3 regions of the Bacillus sp. Hm123 genome follow, and region 1 is predicted to be linked to each of the others. Evidence: riboswitches for the same ligand, from Rfam matches in the RefSeq annotation. Region 1 holds a riboswitch; each other region holds the start of a gene.

What was found. A riboswitch is a leader RNA that binds a small molecule or an ion and turns the genes downstream of it on or off. The one in region 1 is predicted to bind cobalamin.
Region 2: another riboswitch for cobalamin. It lies ahead of ACSVDJ_RS09960 (GNAT family N-acetyltransferase); the one in region 1 lies ahead of ACSVDJ_RS09330 ((2Fe-2S) ferredoxin domain-containing protein).
Region 3: another riboswitch for cobalamin. It lies ahead of ACSVDJ_RS04040 (ABC transporter substrate-binding protein); the one in region 1 lies ahead of ACSVDJ_RS09330 ((2Fe-2S) ferredoxin domain-containing protein).

What each region holds. Positions count from the first base shown of each region.
Region 1 covers NZ_CM200277.1:1,825,339-1,828,617, reverse strand. The annotation lists gene ACSVDJ_RS09340 (biotin transporter BioY) at 1-301, opposite strand, end outside; gene ACSVDJ_RS09335 (GHMP family kinase ATP-binding protein) at 564-1,406, shown strand; cobalamin riboswitch at 1,485-1,679, shown strand; gene ACSVDJ_RS09330 ((2Fe-2S) ferredoxin domain-containing protein) at 1,811-2,197, shown strand; gene cobJ (precorrin-3B C(17)-methyltransferase) at 2,210-3,279, shown strand, end outside.
Region 2 covers NZ_CM200277.1:1,936,188-1,939,466, forward strand. The annotation lists gene ACSVDJ_RS09950 (hypothetical protein) at 1-365, opposite strand, end outside; partial or broken gene ACSVDJ_RS09955 (hypothetical protein) at 432-635, opposite strand; gene ACSVDJ_RS09960 (GNAT family N-acetyltransferase) at 676-1,251, opposite strand; cobalamin riboswitch at 1,376-1,559, opposite strand; gene ACSVDJ_RS09965 (DUF975 family protein) at 1,635-2,303, opposite strand; gene ACSVDJ_RS09970 (YybI family spore inner coat protein) at 2,383-3,114, opposite strand; gene ACSVDJ_RS09975 (NAD(P)/FAD-dependent oxidoreductase) at 3,229-3,279, shown strand, end outside.
Region 3 covers NZ_CM200277.1:773,996-777,274, forward strand. The annotation lists gene bioA (adenosylmethionine--8-amino-7-oxononanoate transaminase) at 1-1,208, shown strand, start outside; gene ACSVDJ_RS04035 (hypothetical protein) at 1,477-1,644, opposite strand; cobalamin riboswitch at 1,798-1,939, shown strand; gene ACSVDJ_RS04040 (ABC transporter substrate-binding protein) at 2,056-3,027, shown strand; gene ACSVDJ_RS04045 (FecCD family ABC transporter permease) at 2,990-3,279, shown strand, end outside.

The sequences.
Region 1 (3,279 bases):
TAATAAAAGCGGAAAAAATAAAGCTAACAATATACCCACCCGTCGGACCGAAAATGACGCCCATTCCAGCGCTCATACCAGAGAATACAGGAACACCAACTGCGCCGATGAACATATAGACAATCGCTGATAACGCGCCGTATCGTGAACCTAAAATTGTAGCAGCCAAACCGACAGCTAACGTTTGCCCTGTGATCGGAACTAACGGCAGCGGAATCGTAATTTGCGCCATAATACCAATAATCGCCGCAAATAGAGCGGTCGTCATCAACATTCTTAATTTCTCGTGCTGTTTACTCATTTTTCCAACCTCCTATAATAACAAATCAATAAAATAAAAACAAATGTTAACGTTATTTTAATGAATGGTAACATAAGTTGTCAACCAAATATTATTATGGTTGACCACGCTTATTTCATTATGTGCAAAATTCAAAATAAAAATAATTAAAATTTCGTCATTAAGAGACAAAATCACAACCGCTTGGAAGAAAAAAAGAATAAGATTATAATAAATTGTTATAAATATTAGCCAATCGACAGCGTAGAAAAGAGGTTTGTACATGCGAGTAGGGATAGGGAAATGCTTTGGGACATTTGGAGAGCTAGCGCAAGGGGAGATCGATGGGCAGCCATTTTTATTTACCTTTCCTAGTCCTTTATATAGTGAAGCGAGATTTACACCTGCACAAGTAGGTTCGTTAATTGGAGAGACGAAAGGAAAGAAATTAGCGTTAATGGCCGCAGAACAGACGCTGCGAATGTTGGGCCGCTCGCCAAGCGGATATTTGTCTATTACCTCATCTATTCCAGTAGGAAAGGGGATGGCGAGCAGTTCTGCCGATATCGTCGCTACGATTCGAGCGGTCACTGCAAGTGTCGGCGCTACATTGTCAGCGAAAGAGGAAGCGATGATCGCGGCGAACATCGAGCCGACAGATGGGGTGATGCATCGAGGGATTACAGCAATCAATCAGCAAACAGGCGAGCTTTTGCACGAATTTCCTCACGTGCCTGAGCTTGTTTGCATCGGCTTTGATAGTGGCGGAAGAGTGAATACGCGAGCTTTTCACCGTAATAAAAAGGATTACAATGAAGCAGAAAAACAATTATTAGAACAGATTTTTTACGAAATGACAGTAGGGCTTACAGACGGAAATGTTGAACAAATTTTGCGAGCTGCCACAGCTAGTTCGCAAGTGAATGAACGTTTTTTACCGAAGCCAAAGATTCGTTTGTTTGTAGATTTGGCAACCGAGTTACAGGGAGGAGTAATTATTGGGCATAGCGGGACTGTGATCGGGTTGTTGTTTGATCGACAAGACCCTTTTCTTTTACAAAAGCGACAAAAAGCCATTGAACAGGTTCGCATAGAAACCGGGTGGAATCCATTAATAATTTTCTAAAAATAAAAAAAATTCTTGTCAACATGAGGCGTTTACTGATAATCTTAAAGCAGTTGTTCAAATAAATGACATATTTAAATTAAATAATAAGGTAAGAGTGCCCTTTTGTTGATTCACAAGGGATAATAGGGAAATCGGTGCAAGTCCGATGCAGCCCCCGTTACTGTAAACGGCGATGAAATTGTCAATAACCACTGGTGCTTGTTGCGCTGGGAAGGGACAAGAGTAAAGAGACCCGTAAGCCAGGAGACCTGCTTCTACCTTTTTTTCATCATTCTTCGGAGGGAAGAGTAGGATAGCTGTATCGAGCGGACGAGCTGCACATGAGCAGCGTACGGATCATTACACAAAATCCTTAACTTCTTTTGGAGTTAAGGATTTTTTGATAGAAAAGGAGCGATCATATGACGACTTGGAATTTGAAAGAAATGAATCATCACGTGTTGATTTGTAATGGGTCGAGTTGTATGCGAAAGGGCGGCGAAGAAGTGACGCAAGCGATTCGGGAGGAAATTAAAGAACGAGAGCTCGATGTTCGTGTGCATACGTCAAGAACGAAATGTAATGGTCGTTGTAAAGATGCTTGTGTCGTCGTTGTGTATCCAGAAGGAGCTTGGTATCACGAGGTGGACGAGCTCATGGCCAAAAGGATTGTCCATCAGCATTTACAAAACGGTCAACCTGTGCAAGAAGCGTTAACTTATACATATAATGGAAGTGGAATGGAGCTTATGAACGATCGCATAAAAGGGATTGAAAAAGATCGTGAAGTCAAAAAGGCTGTTCAGTGAGGAGGGTGTCCAATGAAAGGGAAATTACTACTAGTTGGCTTCGGTCCAGGCAGTGAGAAGCATATTACCGAACGAGCGAAAGAAGCGCTCCAAGAAAGCGATTGCATTATCGGTTATAAAACGTATGTTGAATTGATCGCTAATTTTATCGAGGGCAAAGAGGTGATCAGTACAGGAATGTCCGAGGAAGTGAGTCGTGCACAGGCAGCGGTGAAGTATGCCGAACAGGGAAAGAAAGTGGCGGTCATTTCGAGCGGAGATGCTGGTGTGTATGGCATGGCAGGTCTTGTCTATGAGGTGCTTGTCGAAAAAGGCTGGAGAGAGGCGGATGGAGTTGAAGTAGAAATTATTCCCGGTATTTCAGCGATTAATTCGTGTGCCTCTTTACTCGGGGCGCCTGTTATGCACGATGCTTGTACGATCAGTTTAAGTGATCACTTAACGCCATGGGAGTTAATTGAAAAGCGAATTGACGCGGCAGGACAAGCGGATTTCGTTATTGCTCTTTATAATCCGAAAAGCGGAAAGCGCACAAGACAAATTGTTGAGGCGCAGCGCATTCTATTAAAATATCGTTCTCCTGACACACCTGTCGGGCTTGTGAAAAGTGCGTACCGGGATAGAGAACAAGTTATTTTAACGACGTTAGCGGACATGCTTGAGCATGACATTGGGATGTTGACAACGGTTATGATCGGGAATTCTACCACGTTTATTTATGACAATAAAATGATCACACCACGAGGCTATCAGCGAAAGTATACGTTGACTTCTGAGAAGCAACCATTGAAGCCGCATGAACGATTGAAGCGTGAAAACGAACCGTGGGCGCTTCATGAAGGGAAGGCAGAAGCTCCGCCTTTATTAGAACTCGGCATGAAGGCGTTGCAATTACTCGATCAAAACAAAGAGCTTCCGACAAAAGAAGTCGTATTTCCCACACCGATCCAATCCATTTTTGAAGTCGCTGTTAGTCCGGGGGTAGCGAATAAAAAGTTTTCTGCACAGCAATTGCTTGTACTATCAGCTGTTGCCGGAGAGGAAGGCTCTGTTGAATACACGCCTCATCACCAAATTATTTT
Region 2 (3,279 bases), 110 kb from region 1:
TCCACATCATCTGTCACCGATGAGAACTCATGCTTCATTTTTTGTAGAAGCTCCTGCTCATATTGGATCGATGTTTTGCGTTCGATCGCTTCAGCAACTGTATATGTATGACCGGCAATTTCAACGTTCGTTTTCGCATTCGATAAAACAATCGCTGATTTAATCGCATTTCGGCGTTTAATTAAAGCTAACGTCGATTGATAGCTGGCACGCGCTTTCTCTTCAAATTCCTTCACAGAAGCAAAGCCACTGACCGGTTTATTACCGACATGGTATTGAATCAATGGAGTGGAATTCATCGTCGAATGAATCCGTTTATCTAATAGTTTCAACTCCGCTAAAGCTCTCGTAATTGATATTTTCATCTATAAATACCTCCATTTTTTATAACTATACCATAATAGTTTAATACATACATAGTTGGAAGACTTTTATACCTTTTTTTGAAGCTGCTTTTTCAATATTCGGATTTGGCCTCGATGATTGATCTCATCCTCCATCACGTGATACCAAAGATAGTAGTAATTATGAACAACACCATTAGACCAACGCTTCTCCTCATATAGCCACTGATCGTTTCTAGTTTTCAGCTGCTTCAATGTATCTTTTCTGACATCAGATAACACAGACAGATAACGTATTATGATAAAATAAAATTGAGCATTTCTCTTTATGCTAAACAAACGCATCCGGATCAGCTAGTTTCATAAACTGATATAGCTCCTCGCTCGTAATCTCTTTTCCAATCCGCCCCATCATAAAATTGTACGGATAGCCTGCGATGTCAGGTTCATTCGTTTGGATGTCCTCAAAGCGGCTCGCCTGCAACATGCGTTTTAGCAACTGTTTATATGCGTAAGCATTTCCATTCGTTATTTGTAAATCCCAATGCCAATAATATTCTAGTGAAATAATGATTTTACTTTCTAATATAGGGTTGGCGGTCACTGTTTGGACTAACTGCTTCGCCAGTCCTCTCCCTCTGAAATTTGGAGCGACCTCGACTACGCCTAGCGCACGAACGAAAGGTAGCTTGCTCCATCTTTCTTCTTTCTCAGGCGGCAATACGACAGTATAGCCGATAATCGTATCACAATCAATGGCTAAAGACATCGTTACTTCCTCATTCAGTGCCGCTCGCAACGTCGCTTGCTGACGATCAGGCTCACGAAATCGATTGAGCAAGGAATGAAATGTAAGCCTTTTCATATTGTTTTGAACTTGCTCTTGATTGGAAATAATTTTCATCATCTACATCCTCCATTCTCTTTTTTCCAAAACAAAAAACTCTTTCTTCTACGAAAGAGCTGAAAACGGCAGAAAATGGCCTAGGAAAGATCACTGCCGCTTCAATTTCTCACTCCCCGAAGAAATGAAACTTACGAAATGTATGGCAGGTCTCCTGACTCGTGCTTCGTTTTACTCTGAGCCTTCCCGTATAAGCAAGCTTACACAGTGGTCTTCTCATTTCATCCACACTTACAGTTGCGGGGACAGCTTTGGCTTCGAACCAAATTCCCTATTAAGTCGATATCGACACCGTTAATTCCGAATATTCTGTTATCATTTTATTATACAGGAAAAACAAAGCAAAATCAAAAGGCTGCCTTCTTAAAGACAGCCTTTTGATCTCTTTACACTTCCTGCTGTTGATTAGCGATATGTTTATCGTAAAAAGCAGCCATTGACGCTTGCACGTACGGAGCTAACCATAGATAACCGATTCCGAGTGTGAATAATGCTAAAAACGCCCAGCCGATAAAGCTTAAATATAATACAAAATAACTCCACTTATAACCCTTCATACGGCGTTTACTTTCCGTAATCGCTTCAAGCATCGATAGTTCAGGGTGATCTTTCATAATAAAATACGTTTGCGAATAAGACAGACTTTTAATAATTCCAGGAATAATCAACAATAATGACCATAAAAAGACGAAAATCCCGATTAAGATAGAAACAACAATTGTCTTAAACGCTAAACCGATATTGGCATAAATAGAAAATACATCCCCAACACTTTGACGCTTTCCTCGAACTAAATGTAAAAAGAACCAATACATTGCTGAAATAGAAAAAGGAATCATAACAAAGCTAATGAATAAACTAAAAAGGTCCCCTTCCATAGATGTACCCGTTTGATACACCCAATTCTCGAATCCTCCGACAGCTATAACATCAAAAATCATCGGTACGATCCCTGCGAAGACAAACATAATTAGCATTAGAACAACAGCAATGCCCCAATTCCCAGCTAAAGCATCTCTCGCATCTTTCTTAATGCTTGCAATACGAACATTCATTTTATTTTCTCCTTTCTTTTTATGGTTAAAGTGTAACATAAATATCTATTTTGGAAATTATTTTTTATAAATAAAATAATTAAGACAAAGAGATATTTTCTCCAAGAATTTCCACTGTTTGACGTAACGGGACAAGTTTCTGTCCATCCCATCCCCAGATATTGTTCACATACCCGAGCCGATCAGCATTATACTGACCTGCGATATTTTGAAACAAGACAAGTTCATAAGTTCCATCTCGATCAAAATCGGTTGGATAAATGCCTGCCAATGGCGAGACGAAACCTTGAATCGGTTGTTTTAATGTTCCATCAGCGTTATAAATGGCGGTTAAATAATCCTCTCCCCTATCTTTTAAACTGAGCGTGTAGCGTTTGGACGGACGAGAACTAATCACTTCTGCGACATATTGATCGCGATAATTCACTTCATATTGACTACTATTATTAAATACGTCTGAATCGAAAATAAGTTTCATTTTTCCTTGAATAAATGAATAAATGTACGCATAGACGATACCGCCGCTCCCTCCCGAATCAATAACGATCAGCACATCATCAACCTGATCTCCCGTCATATCACCTAAGAAGATCGTTGGATGATACCCTGAATTCTCTTGCAAACGAATTGTCGCCACTGACTGATCGCCATATTCAACGACCAACGTAATGTTTTGAACGTACGGGCTGTCTTCTCGTTTCGTTCCAACTAAATACACGGTATCCACTTGCCCATCTCCTGTAACGTCTCCTTGCTTAACATCGAGTATACGATCATCTCGCGGTAAAAAGGACTGCATTTGTTTGGTCATCTCACACCCCCTTATTCCAATTTATGCAAACGGTCTGTCCAACAATTCTTATATTGTATGTGAAAAAAGAAAACTGCTATGATAGACAAGAAAATGAAAAAAAGGGTGTCCATAATGAACAAATATTGTGTAATCGGCGCAGGCATTTTAGGCGCTTCTACTGCT
Region 3 (3,279 bases), 1.1 Mb from region 1:
ATGGCTACTCTTCGCTTTGGCTTAACGTCCACGGTCATCGTCGCTCAGAAATTGATGAGGCGATTAAAGCTCAGCTTGATAAAATTGCTCATTCTACTTTATTAGGGGCGGCTAATGTGCCATCGATTGAGTTAGCGGAACAATTAGTTAAGCTGGCACCGGAAAAGCTAACGCGTGTCTTTTACTCGGATAGCGGGGCAGAAGCGGTGGAAATTGCCATTAAAATGGCCTATCAATATTGGCAAAACAAAGGAATAACGACGAAAACGAAATTTGTGACGATGTCTAACGGCTATCACGGGGATACGGTTGGGGCGATTAGTGTCGGCGCCATCGATATTTATCACCGCGTCTATAGCTCGCTAATGTTTAACTCTTACGTCGTACCATTCCCGGCAACATACCGTCATCCTTCTGGCGATGAAGCAACGGTGAAGCGAGAGTCACTTGAGGCGATTCGTCAATTATTTGAAGAGAAGCACGAGGAAATTGCAGGTGTGATGGTCGAGTCGCTGATGCAAGGAGCTGGCGGAATGAATATGATGCCACCGGGGTATTTAAAAGCATTGGAAGCACTTTGCCGCGAGTTTGATATTTTACTTGTTGTGGACGAAGTAGCGACAGGCTTCGGTCGGACAGGAAAGATGTTTGCTGTTGAATATGAAGACGTCCAACCAGATATTATGACGGTTGCTAAAGGAATCACCGGGGGCTATTTGCCAATCGCGGCAACGATAACAACGGAAAAAGTTTATGCTGCTTTTTATGCGGATTACACAGAAATGAAAACCTTCTTCCATGGACATTCTTATACAGGAAATCAGCTCGGCTGTGCCGCTGCTTTAGCGAATTTAAAGATTTTTGAAAAAGAGCGATTAGTCGATCAAGCGGCTAAAAAAGCCGAATACGTCAAGGAAATCCTAGCTGAACTTGCCAAATTGCCGCAAGTCGGGGATGTTCGTCAGCTTGGACTAATGTGCGGGATTGAAATTGTGAAGGATAAAGAAACGAAAGAACCGTTTCCGTGGGAAGAGCGTGTTGCGTATAAAGCCACGTTAAGAATGCGAGAACTTGGCATGCTGACAAGACCGCTCAGTGACGTGATCGTTTTCATGCCACCGCTCGCTACAAGCTTTGAAGAACTGACACAAATGGGGCAAATCATGAAACAAGCGATTGAAGAAATTCAGCTTGTTCAGCAACGATAAAAACAATCCGCAGAGGTCGTCTCTGCGGATTGTTTTTATCCAGCTTGCGATAAGTCAACATCGATTCACTAACGTTCATCGTGTTTCCTTTATCTCGTGCGGAATGCTCCAGTCCATACGTCGCCAAACAGCGCCTTTCGCTTTAGTTATCATCTAGCTGCGCCTCCTAGACACTCGAGTCAAATAACCTGCCCCTTACAAGGCTAACGCCTTTCCAGCGTCAGAACATTTGCTTGTCGTGTCTGGACAGTCGCCTCCGCTTTAGTTACTACATGCCAATGTCTTGACCGCCGTTTTGTTTTGTGAAGTGGTTGTTTGGTATTTTGTCTATTTTTGATGCTTCGTGAGAATCTAGGATTTGACGGAGACCAAATATTAGGTAAACCCCTGTAGCCATTAGTAGAAGGAATAATCCGATAACGATTACTAATTTCATATGAATCCACTCCTTTCAAATTACAGTAGTCTATTATACTTGTATTCTAGCGGATACATATGGAAAATTCAAACTTCTTCCGTTGATTTTTTGAAAGAGCGAAAAAGGGCGTGGAAGTGGGATTAAAATTGTGTATAATTAGTGTTAATAAATCATACATATGCTTGATTAGGTGAAGCCATGGAAAGCGGCTTCTTAAAAGGGGAAGCTGGTGTAAATCCAGCGCGGTCCCGCCACTGTGAGTGAGATTGTTCATTTCACGAGCCAGAAAACCTGCCTGTATCACAAGCACCGACAAACCTACGAGGATAGGGTGGTGTGAAAGGGCAGAATCTACCCTTTTTCACTGCACACCTCTATTACGTAGAGGTGTTTTTTAATTTTATAAACATAAAGGAGAGAATAGAAAAGATGAAAAAACTATCGACTTCGATTTTATCGATGCTACTAGCGGCTGGGGTGCTCGCTGGTTGCGGTGAAGAGAAAGCGGCTCCGGAAAAAGAGCAAACGAATCCACCGAAAGAAACGCAAGAAGCGGCGTTTCCAGTGACGATTAAAGATGGTGCAGGGAAAGACGTTGTTATTGACGAAGATCCTGAACGCATCGTTTCTCTCGTTCCGAGCAACACGGAAATCGCGTTTGAATTAGATCTTGGGAAAGAAATTGTTGGGGTAAATGATTATGATAATTATCCAGAAGAAGTGACAAAGATCGAGAAAATCGGCGGTATGGATTTTAATGTTGAAAAGATTATTAGTTTAAATCCTGATCTAGTGTTAGCTCAAGCATCTGGTGCTCATAATTCGAAAGATGGCTTGAAGCAATTAGAAGACGCTGGCATTGATGTACTAGTTGTGAACGATGCTCAAAACTTTGACGAAGTGTATGAGTCAATTGAAATGATCGGTCAAGCGACAGGGAAAGCAAAAGAAGCGGATGAAGTCGTGGCTGATATGAAGGAAGATGTCGCAGAAATTGAGAAGCAAGCTGAAGCGATTACAGAAGACGAAATGAAAAATGTGTTTGTTGAAGTTCAACCAGCACCTGAAATTTACACGCCAGGAAAAAACACATTTATGAATGAAATGCTTGAAATCATTCATGCGAAAAATGCTTCAGCGGACTTAGATGGCTGGAAAGCAATTACGGAAGAAGCAGTCATTGAGAAGAATCCAGATGTTATCATCACAACTTATGGGTATTATATTGAAAAGCCGGTAGAGCAAGTGTTGAGCCGCAAAGGGTGGGAAAATGTAGCTGCGATCAAAAATAAAGAAGTGCACGATGTCCAGTCTGACTTAGTATCCCGTACAGGTCCTCGTCTGACAGAAGGATTAGAGCAACTTGCTGAAGCGGTTTATCCAGATGTTTTTAAGAAATAAAGTTTCCGCCTACGTTATTGCCTTTGCTTTTTTTATTATAGCGGTATTAGCCGGTATCTCGATCGGAACGATGCACGTTCCGGTTCGGGATATCGTCTTCTTATTATCCCACCATTTTTTCGGTACATCGATTAGCGGTATCGATCCATCCTTTGATAGTGTTGTTTGGAATATTCGTTTTCCACGCGTGTTGCTTGCTGGGCTCGTTGGCGCTTCGTTGGCGGTAGCAGGAGCGGCCTTTCAAGGGCTGTT